DNA from 2 places in the Photobacterium sp. 270122K genome. Region 2 is predicted to be linked to the other one. Evidence: predicted binding sites of a transcription regulator. Region 2 holds the regulator's gene; the other holds the start of a gene.

Evidence for each region. The regulator MetJ, encoded in region 2, represses methionine synthesis genes. The targets are predictions, from matches to a motif close to TTAGACNTNTANANGTCTAA.
Region 1: metN (methionine ABC transporter ATP-binding protein MetN) is a predicted target of MetJ. The motif match lies at 2,618-2,637, and genes of this name have one in related genera.

What each region holds. Positions count from the first base shown of each region.
Region 1 is NZ_JBPOEN010000007.1:85,972-93,311, forward strand. It holds gene ACSF8W_RS13650 (MetQ/NlpA family lipoprotein) at 1-603, opposite strand, end outside; gene ACSF8W_RS13655 (methionine ABC transporter permease) at 730-1,416, opposite strand; gene metN (methionine ABC transporter ATP-binding protein MetN) at 1,406-2,440, opposite strand; gene gmhB (D-glycero-beta-D-manno-heptose 1,7-bisphosphate 7-phosphatase) at 2,822-3,382, shown strand; gene ACSF8W_RS13670 (hypothetical protein) at 3,720-4,058, shown strand; gene ACSF8W_RS13675 (tetratricopeptide repeat protein) at 4,268-5,485, opposite strand; gene ACSF8W_RS13680 (energy transducer TonB) at 5,495-6,127, opposite strand; gene ACSF8W_RS13685 (ExbD/TolR family protein) at 6,132-6,539, opposite strand; gene ACSF8W_RS13690 (MotA/TolQ/ExbB proton channel family protein) at 6,564-7,091, opposite strand; gene ACSF8W_RS13695 (MotA/TolQ/ExbB proton channel family protein) at 7,101-7,340, opposite strand, start outside.
Region 2 is NZ_JBPOEN010000009.1:163,844-171,183, reverse strand. It holds gene ACSF8W_RS16975 (bifunctional aspartate kinase/homoserine dehydrogenase II) at 1-2,089, opposite strand, end outside; gene ACSF8W_RS16970 (O-succinylhomoserine (thiol)-lyase) at 2,086-3,255, opposite strand; gene metJ (met regulon transcriptional regulator MetJ) at 3,436-3,753, shown strand; gene rpmE (50S ribosomal protein L31) at 3,926-4,138, opposite strand; gene priA (primosomal protein N') at 4,375-6,576, shown strand; gene cytR (DNA-binding transcriptional regulator CytR) at 6,750-7,340, shown strand, end outside.

The DNA.
Region 1 (7,340 bases), on a different contig from region 2:
GATGATCGCTAGCTGTACATCATCCAATGAACGTGGCAATTGTGCGGCTTCCAGTTCCACAATCTTCAGATCTTTTGGGTTTTCCACAATATCCAGTACCGTCGCGGTCAGGCCTGCACCGTCTTTCAGCTTCAGTAAGCCTTTTTGTTGCAGCAGCAGCAGTGAGCGGCCAAGATTCGTTGGGTCGTTTGGTACGGCAATTTGATCGCCCGCTTTTAGCTCATCAATATTTTTGATTTTGCTGGAGTACGCGGCAATCGGGTACACAAAGGTGTTACCGGCAATCGCAAACTTGTAGCCGCGATCTTTGATTTGTTGGTCAAGGTACGGTTTGTGCTGGAAAGCGTTAGCATCAATCGAGCCCTCTTCCAGTGCGGCATTCGGTGAGACGTAGTCAGTGAAAGACACTAACTCCACGTCCAAGCCGTATTTGTCCTTGGCTTCTTTGGCGGCGATTTCAGCGACTTGCTCTTCTGCACCCGCCATCACCCCAATCTTCACTTTGTTATTGTCTACGGTGGCTTCTTTCTCGCCACAACCGGTGAGGGCAAGGGCTGAGGCAAGGCCTGCTACGACAACCAAATTCTTTAAATTAAACGCCATGATACTTCTCCTTAAACTGGGGTTTTCCGTAATACTAGATGTTATAAGTGTGTTGTGTTTGCAATCGTGTATTGGGTTCGCGGCGATCCTGCCGCGATACCGAATGGGGCTGACGATGTGTTGTGGTTAGCGGTGATCCAGGCGTTTGACCCAATAATCACCGGCTGATTGAATCGCTTGAACCAAGATGATCAGCATGACAACCGTGATCAACATGACGGTGCCATCAAAGCGTTGGTAACCATAGCGGATACCGACATCCCCGAGGCCGCCGCCACCGACGGTACCGGCCATGGCGGAATAGCTCACCAAGGTCACCAAGGTGATCGTCACGGCATTGACGATGCCCGGCAAGGCTTCAGGCAGTAGCACTTTGCTGATGATTTGGGTGGGTGTTGCGCCCATAGCTTGTGCCGCTTCCACCAAACCATTGGGCACTTCCAATAGCGCCCCTTCAACGAGACGGGCGATAAACGGAATGGCGCCCACCGTGAGCGGAACAATGGCCGCTGCGGTACCGATGGAGCTGCCCACCACAAAGCGGGTAAACGGAATAATCGCCACCAACAGAATAATGAACGGAATAGAGCGCCCGATATTGGTGATCACGCTCAGAATGCGGTTCACGTTGCGGTTGGCCAGCAAGCCGTTATCTTTGGTCAAATGCAGGGCAACGCCGACCGGAATACCGATCAGAAAGCCAATCACACCGGATGTCAGTACCATTACCAGCGTTTGTCCTAATGCATCCATCAACAATTGGATCAGGCGTTCGTTTTCCGCCCACCATGTACTCAATGACTCAAGCGACATACCCTAATACCTCCACGTTGACTTTGTGATCACGAAGGAAGGCAATGGCTTGCTCCGCTGCGTGCTCGGTGCCGAGCAGTTCAGCCAGCATCAAGCCAAATTTTACGCCACCGGCATAATCCATATCAGAGCTTAATATGCTGATATCGATATCAAACTCGCGGGCAACTTGCGAGATCAACGGCGCATCTACCGATGCCCCGGTGAACTCTAAACGCACCAATGGGTAAGTCAGGGGTTGGCGCTCAGCCACCATGCGTTGGCGGTAATCTTCGGGGATCGACAGATCCAGCGTCGAGCGAATGAACTCCCGTGCCAGCGCGGTTTTCGGGTGGGCAAAAATATCACCGACCGGGCCTTTTTCGACGAGCTCGCCATCACCAATGATCGCCACTTCCGAGCAAATGCTTTTCACCACATCCATTTCGTGGGTGATGAGCAAAATGGTGAGGTTAAGCTGACGGTTAATTTCTTTTAGCAACGTCAGAATGGAATGGGTGGTGGCCGGATCCAAGGCGCTGGTGGCTTCATCGCATAACAGCACTTTAGGATCAGAGGCTAACGCACGGGCAATCGCTACGCGCTGTTTTTGTCCGCCGCTTAAATTGGCCGGATAGGTATCGTGCTTTTCTGCCAGGCCGACCAGTGTCAGTAATTCGGTGACTTTGGTATTGATCGCGCTTTTATCTGTGCCAGCAAGCTCTAAAGGCAACGCAACATTGTCAAACACGGTTCGGGAAGAGAGGAGGTTAAAATGTTGGAAGATCATCCCGATCTTACGTCGTGCTTGAGATAAGGCTTTACCATTAAGCTGGGTTAAGTCGGTGCCATCGACAATGACTTGGCCATCCGTAGGACGTTCAAGCAGGTTTACGCAGCGGATCAGGGTACTTTTGCCTGCACCTGATGAACCAATCACCCCAAAGATGGTGCCTTGAGGGATGGTCAGGTTGATATCTCGCAAGGCATGAATCGCTTTGGTGCCCTGATAGAAGATTTTATTGACTCGGTTTATTTCAATCATCGTCATTCCTGCATCCTATACCGTGTTGATGATCAGCCGACCCTTCATTGGTCGCTACCGGTATATTGTTGTGTTGTTTTGCAATTTTTCGTTATTTTTATATTGTGTGTTCACGGAGTGTTAACCACATCTATGGGTTTGATGCTATGGGTTAACATATGTGAAGTCAATAGATATTTTTACGTCTGGACGTCTAAATGGCTCTGCCGCTGTTTTGCCCTGAGAGCGGCCCTGAAACATGGTCTGTTGTCCCTGTCAGAACGCCTCGCCTGAGCGGCGCTTGACGGGTATTGTGGGCGAGCGGAGAGAAACAGGTGAATCCGAACCTGAGGCGTGCCATAATTTGACCCTATATAGAGACAGTAAATCAGAGGGCTGACCTTGTCCAAACCAGCAGTTTTTATCGATCGTGATGGTGTGATCAACGTTGATCACGGTTATGTACATACCGTTGATGATTTTGAATACATCGATGGGGTGTTTGAGGCTTGTAAAAAGCTTAAAGACATGGGCTACCTACTGGTGCTTGTGACGAACCAAGCTGGCATTGCGCGTGGCATGTACACGGAAGATGAATTTCTAACCCTGACCGAGTGGATGGACTGGAACTTTGTCGATAACGGCGTGGAGTTTGACGGTATCTATTATTGTCCGCACCACCCAACCGAAGGGCAGGGGGATTACCTGCAAGACTGTGACTGCCGTAAGCCTAAAGCGGGTATGTTTAAGTCTGCGAGCGATTTCTTGAAAATCGACATGGCGAATTCTGTAATGATCGGTGACAAAGCCGATGACATGACAGCGGCCGCAGCGGCAGAGGTAGGCACGAAAATTTTGGTGCGTACAGGTAAGCCAGTGACAGACGCTGGTGAAGCGTTGGCGGATGTGGTGCTAAATAGCGTCGCGGATGTCCCTGCATGGTTGGCTGCGCGTTCTGCGTAACGTTCATCAGTTACTACCATAAGTAACGCCCATCACTCATGCGCAGCATGGAATGAATGCGATGAAGCCGCCTGTTTAGGCGGTTTTTTTACGCCTGCGGTTTGGCGCGTATAGGGGCGACGACGTGTTGGCGAATTTAGCCGAAATGCGAACAGATTTGCCACGCGTCTTATATTGCAAAGCGACTAAAATTGTTAACCCACTGATCTCATAAGATCTTTTTTCTGGCACGCATACTGCACTAGTTAGCTTGCAAGGTAACTAGACATGCCTGCCCACCATGAAAGGCAGTAGGGGCTAATGAGCAGGTGATAAGCAGCGTACAGGAGCGAGCGAAATGAGTAAGACAATAGCGGGTGCAGTGGTGGGTGTATGGATGGCAATGGTAATGAGCGCGCCTGTGCATGCCCAAGCAGGCAGTGATTGGCAGTATGATTTGGATGCACAAATGCAGCGTCAAAAGGTCGAAGCGATTAGCACGGTCACCGCTGAACTAGAGGCGCAGATCGCTTCAACGGTGACCCGAGCAAATGTATCGACCTTAGAGGACATGACACAGCGTCAAGCGACACAATTGGCGGAGGTGACCCCCGTTCATTCAGACACGGTAGAAATGATGAACGACGATGACCACTCAGATGTGGTCGCCAGTGTTCGCCGCGAAGCTGAGCAGTAAGGCGTGGGGAAATGTTGAAATTAACGCCGTTGAAAATAACGTGGCAGAAAAAGCCTGTGATATTCACGCATAAAAAAAGGGAAGCGTATGCTTCCCAAAACAGTGTGACTGACTCACACAGAGATTCAATAATGTGTTGAGCGCCCCAGCACGCAAGGCATAAGGGCGCGCGGACTGGGGCATTGACCGAGGATGAACCGAGAAACGGTTTAGCTTTGATCCTGTAAGAAGTTAATCCAAGGGCCGGCGATCGCTTGCATTTCTTTTGATTGCGCTGCCGTTTTCATTGCTTTCAGTGCGTTAGTCGGTTGCTCCAACTCGAAATAGGCCATGCCGCGTAGGTAGGCTAATTCCGCTTTGTCATCCCCTTTCGCATCGGGTGCCGCTTTCAAGGTAAATTGTGTGGCCGATTTGTATTGTTTGTCTTGAATCATCAGACGGGCAATCTTCATCTGCGTTTTTACCGTTGGCTTCATTTCATAGGCTTTACGATACGCAATAATGGCGTCGTCGAGCGCTTTGGCTTGTTGCCAGTAGTTACCCAATTTATCTTGGTTTTTTGCGGTACGGGCAATGGTGCCTTTCCCCATTTCATCTTCTAGCGTTTTGGCCGCGCGGTATGGGATCCCCAAATAGGCTTGGAAGTTGGTCAAGCGAAGTAACTCTTTCTCCTCGCTAAGCAGGCCAAATTTATGGGCAAGCTCTAGCGTAGCCAATGAGTTTTTCTCCTGATTTAATTCCATGTAAATCCCTGACAACTGCATCCAATACTGCTTTTTCTTCGGATACTTGGTGGTCAGGGTTTTGAGTACCCCCGCGACACTTTTGAACTGCTTAAGCTCATAGTGGGCGGCCATCAGCAGCACATACCACGACTCACTCGGCTTCTTGCTCATGGCAATGGCCTTTTTCGTCGGGGCGATGGCGTTACGGTAATCTTCAAGCTGTACATACGCACTGGCGAGCGTGATATACGCATGTGCCTGTGGTTTTTCATCGGTGGTTTTTGCCACCTCAAACCATTGTTTCATGGTTTTTACGGACTGCTTGAAGTTGCCTTCTGCCAATAACAACTGCGCCAGGCTATAACGTACCTGCTGTGCGACGGGCACGGGCAGGGCATTGGTTTTTAGCGATTTGGTGAAATACTCCGCCGCTTTCGGGTAGTTATCTTTCAGTGAATATAAAAAGCCCATCTGTTGCAGCAAAACAGCGCGATCATACTCTTTCTTGCCTGAGCTATTGATGGCTTTGTTCAGTCTTGCGATGGCATCACTGTAGCGTTCTGTGGCAATCAACTCCTGCACTTTGTTGACGGTACGGAAGGTGCGATCACTCAGTTCTGGGGTGCTGGCCAGTGCCGGTGCCGCGAGGGCACCGGATAGCAAGATGAAAGAAGCCAGCAAATGTTGATAATATTTCTTCATTGTTGACTCCTAGTTTACCGAGAACTCAATTTCTTGTGAAAGACGTGCGCTAACGGGTTTGCCATCAACCTGTTTCGGTTTGAAGGTCCATTTCGATACCGCTTTACGCGCCGCTTTGCCCAAGCCCAGTTTGCGCGGGGACTCTTTGAGTACCTTCACATTCTCGACACCACCACGGGCATTGACCGTGAACTCCACCAACACCACGCCTTTTTCCAGCCCAGAACGGGCGGCTTTACGTGGCATTTGTGGCTGGAAGGTTGCCAGTGGCATCGGGCCACCGCTGCCTTTGACTTGCGCGCCACCGCCTTGGCTGTAATGGCCAAGTACGGAGCCCCCTGTGACATTAACTGGTAAATCCAGCTTTGGCATGTCCATGGGCATCTGCTCCATCACCGGTTTGACCGTTGAGGTGACTTTCATCTCAGGCGGCGGTGGTGGACGTTTGGGTGGCGGCGGCTTTGGCAGCTCGCGTTTTTTCTCCTGTATTTTTTCATCGGGTTTAACGCGAATGAAGTCGACCATGCGTAAGTCTTCATTCGACGTTAGCTCGTGGCGCTCTTTGTTTACTAGCTTGTCCATCCCCCAGAACAATCCCAGGGAGACAACGAGCGCCAGTGCTAATGAGGCCAGATACCGCATAGGCTTAATCCTTATTGGTTGCGGCAATGGAGATGCTTTGTACACCTGCCATTCTGATCTGGTCCATCACCTTCACGACAATACCGGATTTGGCTTCTTCATCAGCCTGAATCACCACGGCACCATCTGGGCTTTCAGCACGCAGACGTTCAATGTTGGCGCGAACCGCATCCACTTCTACGCGGCGTTTATCGACCCATACGTCACCCGATGCGCCCACGGCGACCATAATGTTGCCTTTCTTGACGGTCTGCGCGGTGTTGGCGCTTGGGCGGTTGACGTCGATACCGGCTTCTTTTACGAACGATGTTGTTACAATAAAGAAGATCAACATGATAAATACGATGTCGAGCATCGGTGTCATGTCGATAGCTGCTTCGTCACTGCTATCGCTGCTGTAGCGTCTTTTCATGACCTATCCCTCAATTCCTTTTACTCAGGCAATATGCTTCAACTTATCTTCCAGCTTTTGCGTGGAGACCTTAGCGAGGTGGTCGAGTCGTGAGCTGAAAAACAGCCCCGAAAGAGAAGCGACCATGCCCGCAAGGGTTGGGATTGTTGCCTTTGAGATCCCCGACGCCATGGCGCGGGGGCTTCCTGTTCCTGTTACCGCCAAAATATCAAACACTTGAATCATACCTACCACCGTACCGAGCAAGCCCAGTAGGGGACACAGCGCAATCAGCACTTTTACGATGGGCAGACCCCGTTTGTTTTCTACATCCTGCAAGGAAACCATTTCCTGCCGAATGGCTTTGGCATTCCAGCTTTTGTGCTCGCTGCGGGCCGCCCAAGCGGCCTCGGCTTTTTTGATGGCCTTTGGCAGCACGGCGGTAAAGTAAAACCAGCGTTCTAGCAGTACCGTCCATAGCATGAAGCTGAGGATGAAGATGGCCATTAAGACATCCCCACCCATACCGAGGAAGCGTCGTATTGACTCAATCTCTTCAATTAACCACCACATAGTGCCTCCTTAGCTGTCGGCAGCGTGCAGTTTTTCCTGGTAACGCGCGATAAAGCCTGCACTTTGCTCTTCCAGCATTTGCACCAGACGGCGGCTCTTACTGTGTACGAGGGTGTAGCAGAACAGCAGTGGAATCGCGACAACAAGGCCTAGCATTGTGGTCACAAGGGCTTCAGAGATACCCCCTGCCATCAGTTTCGGGTCACCGGTACCAAACAAGGTAATCGCCTGGAAGGTGCCGATCATCCC
Region 2 (7,340 bases):
TGGCCGGCACCAAGCTTTCTACTTTTACCTGTTCAGGCTCCAGCGCCAAACCGGACTCGCGAGCCAAAATGACCAGCTTGCGCATCACGTCACTGCCATCAAGATCATGCCGCGGATCCGGCTCCGTGAGCCCTTGTTGCCACGCCAGTTCCACCAGCTGAGAAAACGGAATACTGCCATCATACTGCTGGAACAACCATGACAAGGTGCCCGAGAATATCCCGGACAAAGCGATGATGACATCCCCGCTCTCCGACAAATCCCGCACGGTATGGTTAACCGGTAAGCCCGCCCCCACCGTCGCATTGTAAAGCCACAGGCGGCTGTTCTTGGCAAACGCATCAATCACCGCGTGATACTGCTCGCCACTGGCTGAGCCGGCCACCTTGTTCGCCGAGATCAAATGCAATCCGGCTTCCGCAATTTGCGGGTAGCGCGCCGACAATTCGGCACTGGCCGTGACATCCAATACGATCACATCGTCGTAGTCGTGGGCGGCCAACGTGTCGATCCAGGCCCCCGGTTGATAGGCTTGTGCCACATCATCAAAATGATCGAGGGCTTTCTGCGGTTCAATGCCCGCCAGATCAATCCACAATCGGCTGCTGTCGACCACCCCAATCAAGGTAAAACTCATGCCATGGCGCTTCTCTAACGCCACGCGCTGGCTGTCATACAAGCTCAACCAACGGCTGCCAATGTTACCTTTGCCACACAGCACCAAACCAATCCGTTTTTGGGCTTGGAATAAACTTTGGTGAATACGCGGCAACAGGCGATCGGTATCGGCCTTGCGCAGTACCGCCACCAGACTCAACCCAGAGCGCGATTCGGCCATGAATTCCACCGGCAGGCCTTTTAGCTGCTGATAAAAGCCGTAGCAATGAATGGCATTGTTCACTACACCCGCCCCCACGGCCGCCACCAACGAAAAACCATCACGTAAACGCAATTCCGCCGCGACACCGCTGTCTTGCAACAGAGCCAGCACACTGTTGACCACTTCACCGGTATAGGCCAGTTGGATCCGGCCTTTATCGGCTTCCACACTCTGCGCCAGCGGCTGCAATTGGGCGCGCGATAAAATACGTTCTAACTCGGCTTCCACCAATGCCATGTCGTGTGAACGGGGGATCGTCAGCGCGATCAAGCACACGTCATCCAACGACGTAATGATTTTCGCCCCACGGCCGGACGCCAACACACGTTCAACCCGGGTTGAACCGGATTCTGGCTCATGGCTACAACGCAACGTCAGATCAATCGCACTTTGTGCCACCGGCTGCAAGGTACGGCTGTGCAGCACCGGCGCAGCTAAACGGGCCAGTTCACTGGCTTCGTCTAAGCGCAATAGCGGCAGTAAACACGCATCTTCCACTTTACGGGGATCGGCACTGTAGACACCGGCCACATCACTCCAGATCGTCACGCGCGTGACATCCGCCAACGCGCCGATCACCGTGGCAGAATAGTCCGAGCCATTACGGCCCAATAAAACCGTCTCACCCGCTTGATTACGCGCCATGAAACCGGTGATCACAACACGGTGCTGATTGTGCTGAGCAAGCCGCTCTTGCAGCAAGGGCCAAGACTGACCGCGATCCACTTCCGGCTGCGCGGCGCGTTCTGCTCGCAAGAATAACCGTGAATCGACACTGGTTGCGGGCAATTGTTGTTGGGTCAGTAGCGCGGCCAGTAAACGGGCTGACCAGACTTCACCGTGACCCAGCACGCTCGCCACTTGCGCCTCGCACAATGGGCTTTCCCCCCAACGCGCCAGCTCACCGAGTTCAAAATGTAATTGTGTCAGTAAGGCATCCGCCGCTTCGCCGTCCAGCAAGCTTTCGATGAGTTGCTGCTGAAACGCGCGGATAGCTTGCAGGGTTTCATGGGCTTGTCGGCCGTCTTTCTCCAGCTGCAACACCCACTCAATCAACTGATTGGTCGTCTTGCCCGCAGCAGAGACCACCACCAAGTCATTCGCCCCCGAATACTCACGCAGGATCGTCACCACCCGTAAATAACAGGCGGGATCGGCCAAACTGCTGCCACCGAATTTATGTAATTGCCGTCCGCTTATCGCCGTCATACTGCCACCTTCTCTGCCTGTGCAAAGGCCTGCGCCAAGTCTGCAATCAAATCACTCGGATCTTCTAATCCAACCGACAACCGGAGTAACGAGGTGTTCAAACCCGCTTCGGCCTGCGCGTCATCCGACATCGCACGGTGAGTCATACTGGCCGGATGGCAAATCAGGCTTTCCGTGCCGCCCAAGGATTCCGCCAACGAGAAACACTTCAGCTCACGCACAAACGTTTCCAACTGGGCCATGCTGCCGTTAATTTCAAAACTCAGCATCGCGCCAAAGCCTTTTTGTTGCTTCAGGGCGATGTCATGGCCGGGATGATCAGGCTGGCTCGGATGGTAAAGCGTGCCCACTAACGGCTGCTGCTGAAGGTACGCTAAAATCTGGGCGCTGTTCTCTTCATGCATGCGCATGCGAGGGGCCAGAGTGCGCAACCCGCGCAATGTCAGGTAGGCATCAAACGGGGCACCGGTCGCACCGATACAGTTCGCCCACCACGCCAAGGTTTCAGCGTGCGCCTGTGTCTTAGCGATCAGCACGCCGCCGAGCACATCGGAATGGCCGTTAATGTACTTAGTGGTAGAATGGACAACAAAATCGGCACCAAGCGCAAGTGGTTGTTGGAGGATTGGCGATAAGAACGTATTATCCACCGCCACTAATGCACCGGCTTGATGGGCAGCGGCACATAACTCAGCAACATCGACAATGCGTAACAGCGGATTCGACGGGGTTTCGACCCACACCAGCTTGGGTTTTTTCGCCAATGCGTCCGCCAATGCGAGGGGATCGGTCTGATCAACAAAGCAGACCTTGAAGTCGCCTTTTTGGGCGCGAGTATCAAACAGACGGTACGTGCCGCCATAACAGTCATGCGGCGCGACAATCAAATCATCCGGACCTAATAACGCAGACACCAGCAAGTTCATCGCGGCGGTACCACAGTTGGTCACCACCCCACCGGCGCCCCCTTCCAAGGTCGCCAGGGCATCCGCCAAGGTATTGCGCGTCGGGTTACCGGAACGAGAATAGTCAAATGTAGGCACCTCACCCAACTGGGGGAAGCTGTATGTCGAGGTCAGATACAGTGGCGGTACCACCGCATTAAATTGTGTATCCGAATCGATGCCGGCGCGAACGGCAACGGTAGCAAGCTTCTGGTCACTCATATTTACTATCCTTGTAGGGTGAACCCGATGATGAATAACGATTATGCAACAACATAACCACATTCACAAAAGACGTCAACACTTCCAGACGTCTATATGTCTTTGCTTGTAGCGGTAAATCCCGCTAGAATTCAGGTCTATTACTATTTCTTCAATCTAACATCGCTGAGAAGGTTAACAATGGCAGAGTGGAATGGCGAATACATCAGTCCATACGCGGAACACGGAAAGAAAAACGAACAAGTAAAAAAGATCACGGTTTCGATCCCACTGAAGGTGCTAAAAATCCTGACTGATGAGCGTACACGCCGTCAGGTCAATAACTTACGCCACGCCACCAACAGCGAGCTATTGTGTGAAGCTTTCCTGCACGCCTACACCGGCCAGCCGCTGCCAACGGATGATGACATCCGCAAAGATCGCCCGGATGATCTGCCCGCTGAGGCCAAAAGCCTGATGGAAGAAATGGGCATCAAATACGAAGACATTAACGAATAAGTCTTCACCAAGCGATGCAAACAAAAAAACCAGCCTAAGGCTGGTTTTTTTGTGCCTGTCTGTCGAGAAGCACCGATACACGATACCCACTGCCGCCCACAAGGCCGACAAATCGCAGGCATAAAAAAAGGAACGCAATTGCGTTCCTTCTTTACGACACTCAAGCGGGCAATTACTTAGTAGTAAGAGCACCAAAACGCTTGTTGAATTTGTCGATACGGCCACCAGAGCTAACTACACGCTGCTTACCAGTGTAGAATGGGTGACATTTGTCACACACGTCTAGGTTAACGTCTTTAGTCATAGTAGAGTTGAAGACGAAAGTGTTGCCACAAGAACAACGTGCGTTTACTGGAGAGTACTCTGGGTGAATACCTTGTTTCATGGGATAACCTCAAAAGTAAGGCCGTGTCGCTCTCCCGATCCTAAGCCGGGCACCACACGTCATTAAAAAATAGTCAGTGTATTGGCAATTTCCAATACACCAAATTAGGCGGCGTATAGTAATCAATCATATTGCCAAAATCAACAAATCCTCACCGCTTTAGTCACGCCTTTGCCGCAGGCCCTTTGCCGAGGTACACTGCCCTCTCTTAGTTCCTGCTCATTTCGCGGTTTAATATGACGCCCAACATCGCCCGTGTGGCACTGCCTGTCCCTCTCGACAAACAATTTGATTACCTGATCAAAGCCGGCCAGCATCCTGTAATGGGCGGGCGAGTTAAGGTGCCGTTTGGCCGTCAACACTTAGTAGGCGTGGTGATCACGCTGACCGATCACTCCGATTTCCCACGCGAGCAGCTCAAGCCGATCACAGCGGTCCTCGACAGTGCCCCCTTGTGGCCTAAGCCATTATTCAACCTACTGACCTGGGCCAGCAGCTTTTACCAATACCCGCTGGGCGATACCTTGGCCAACGCCATGCCCGCCCTGCTACGCAAAGGCCGTGAAGCGTCACCCGCGAGTTTAAAAGTCTGGCAACTCACCGCCAGCGGGCAAGAGCAGGCGGCAACCACGCTGAAAAACGCCCCGCGTCAGCAACAAGTATTGCAGGCACTGCGCCGAGGAAAAGTGAGCCATGAAGCCTTACTGGCCGAAGACATCACTGCCGCCACCCTCACCACGTTGGCGAAGAAAGGCTGGATTGAAAGCGTCATAGAGCAACAAGCCTTGCGTCCTTGGCTGCCCGATTTTGCCGTCACCGAAGAAAAGCCCCGTCTGAATGAAGAACAGGCAGTGGCCGTGGCTGCGGTAAACGCACAAGATGCCTTTGGCTGTTATTTGTTGGAAGGGGTGACCGGTTCGGGAAAAACCGAGGTCTACCTCAATGTACTCGAACCGATCTTGGCGGCAGGCAAGCAAGCCTTGATCTTGGTGCCGGAAATTGGCCTGACACCGCAAACCATCAACCGCTTCCGTCGTCGCTTCAATGTGCCGCTCCAAACTATTCACTCAGGCTTAAACGACACCGAACGCATGGTGGCATGGCTTGCCGGACGCGACAATCAAGCGGGGATCATCATTGGTACCCGTTCAGCCTTGTTCACCCCGTTTGCGAATCTGGGGGTCATCATTGTCGATGAAGAACACGACGGCTCGTACAAACAACAGGACAGCCTACGCTACCATGCCCGCGATTTGGCCGTGATGCGCGCCAGTCAGGAACGCATTCCGATTGTATTAGGCTCTGCCACGCCAGCATTAGAAACCCTGCACAATGCCAAAAGCGGCAAGTACCATCACCTGACTTTGTCGCAACGTGCTGGTCACGCCAAGCCCGCCCGCCATGGCGTACTGGATGTCAAAGGGCTGTACTTGGAAGCCGGCTTATCTGCCCCGTTGATCGCCCGTATGCGTAGCCATTTACAGGCCGGCAATCAGGTCATGTTATTCCTTAACCGCCGCGGTTTTTCGCCGGCGGTGATCTGCCACGAATGTGGCTGGCTGGCCGAGTGTAAACGTTGCGATGCCTATTACACCTTCCACCAGCAAAGTGGCGAATTGCGTTGCCATCACTGTGCGACCCAGCGGCCGATGATGCTGCAATGTGGCCAATGTGGATCCACCCAACTGAATGCGGTAGGCGTTGGTACTGAGCAGTTAGAGCAGCAACTGGCTACCCTGTTTCCGGACTACCGCACGGTGCGTATTGACCGCGACAGCACCCGCCGCAAAGGCAGCTTGGAAAGCTACCTCGAAGCCATTCGTAACAACGAATACCAAATTTTGATTGGCACGCAGATGCTCGCCAAAGGCCACCATTTCCCAGACGTGACCTTGGTAGCCCTGCTTGATGTCGACAGCGCCCTGTTCTGTAACGATTTTCGCGCGCCTGAACGCCTCGCCCAACTGTTTACGCAGGTTGCTGGCCGTGCAGGACGCGCCAGCAAACCGGGGGAAGTGGTACTGCAAACCCACCATCCGGAACATGCCCTGCTGCAGGCGTTGCTCTATAAGGGTTACGATCACTTTGCCCAAGGGGCACTGACGGAACGCAAACAAGCCTGGCTACCGCCGTTCACGTATTTGGCCCTGTTGCGCGCTGAAGCCAACGACAATGCCTTGGTCGAACAGTTTTTCCAGCAAGTACGGGGAATTTTGGAAACCAGTCCGGTGTATGACAATGAGACTATGGTGATGGGGCCGAACCCCGCGCCACTTGCTCGCCGCGCGGGACGTTATCGCTGGCAACTGTTGCTGCAAGCGCCGAGCAGAAAGACCCTGCAGCAGTGGATCAGCATTGCAAAACCGGCAATCCAATTGCTGCCACTGGCGAAGAAAATCCGCTGGTCGATCGATGTGGAACCGCAGGATTTAACTTAAAATGAACAATGCGATACAAATCACGTGAGGGATGTAATTTATGTTGTTCTAAGCATGTTTAATCACCGGCATACCGCCTACAATAGCATGCTCGCTGTTTCAGGTATCAGCCCCGATTTGGCCATGATCCTTCAGCGGTTAAGAGAGAATTATAATAGAGAGGAACAGTAACTATGGCGACAATGAAGGATGTTGCCCAGCTCGCCGGCGTCTCAACGGCCACGGTTTCCCGTGCCTTGATGAACCCGGAGAAAGTGTCGGCCTCAACTCGGAAGAAGGTTGAGCAAGCTGTCATGGATGCTGGCTATTCACCCAATTCACTGGCTAGGAATCTTCGTCGCAACGAATCAAAAACCATCGTCACCATTGTCCCCGATATCTGTGATCCGTACTTTACAGAGATCATTCGCGGGATAGAGGAAGCAGCGATGGAGCACGGCTACCTGGTCTTGCTTGGTGACAGTGGGCAACAAAAAACCCGCGAAAATTCATTCGTTAATCTCGTTTTCACCAAACAAGCGGACGGCATGCTCCTGCTTGGCACCGATCTCCCGTTCGATGTCAGCAAACCGGAACAGAAAAACCTGCCGCCAATGGTCATGGCCTGTGAATTTGCCCCCGAGCTTGAACTACCCACTGTACATATCGACAACCTGACTGCCGCCTTTGAAGCCGTGAACTACTTGACCCAAATGGGCCACAAGCGCATTGCTCAAATTGCCGGACCGGAAGGCGCGACCTTGTGCCAATTCCGTATTCAAGGT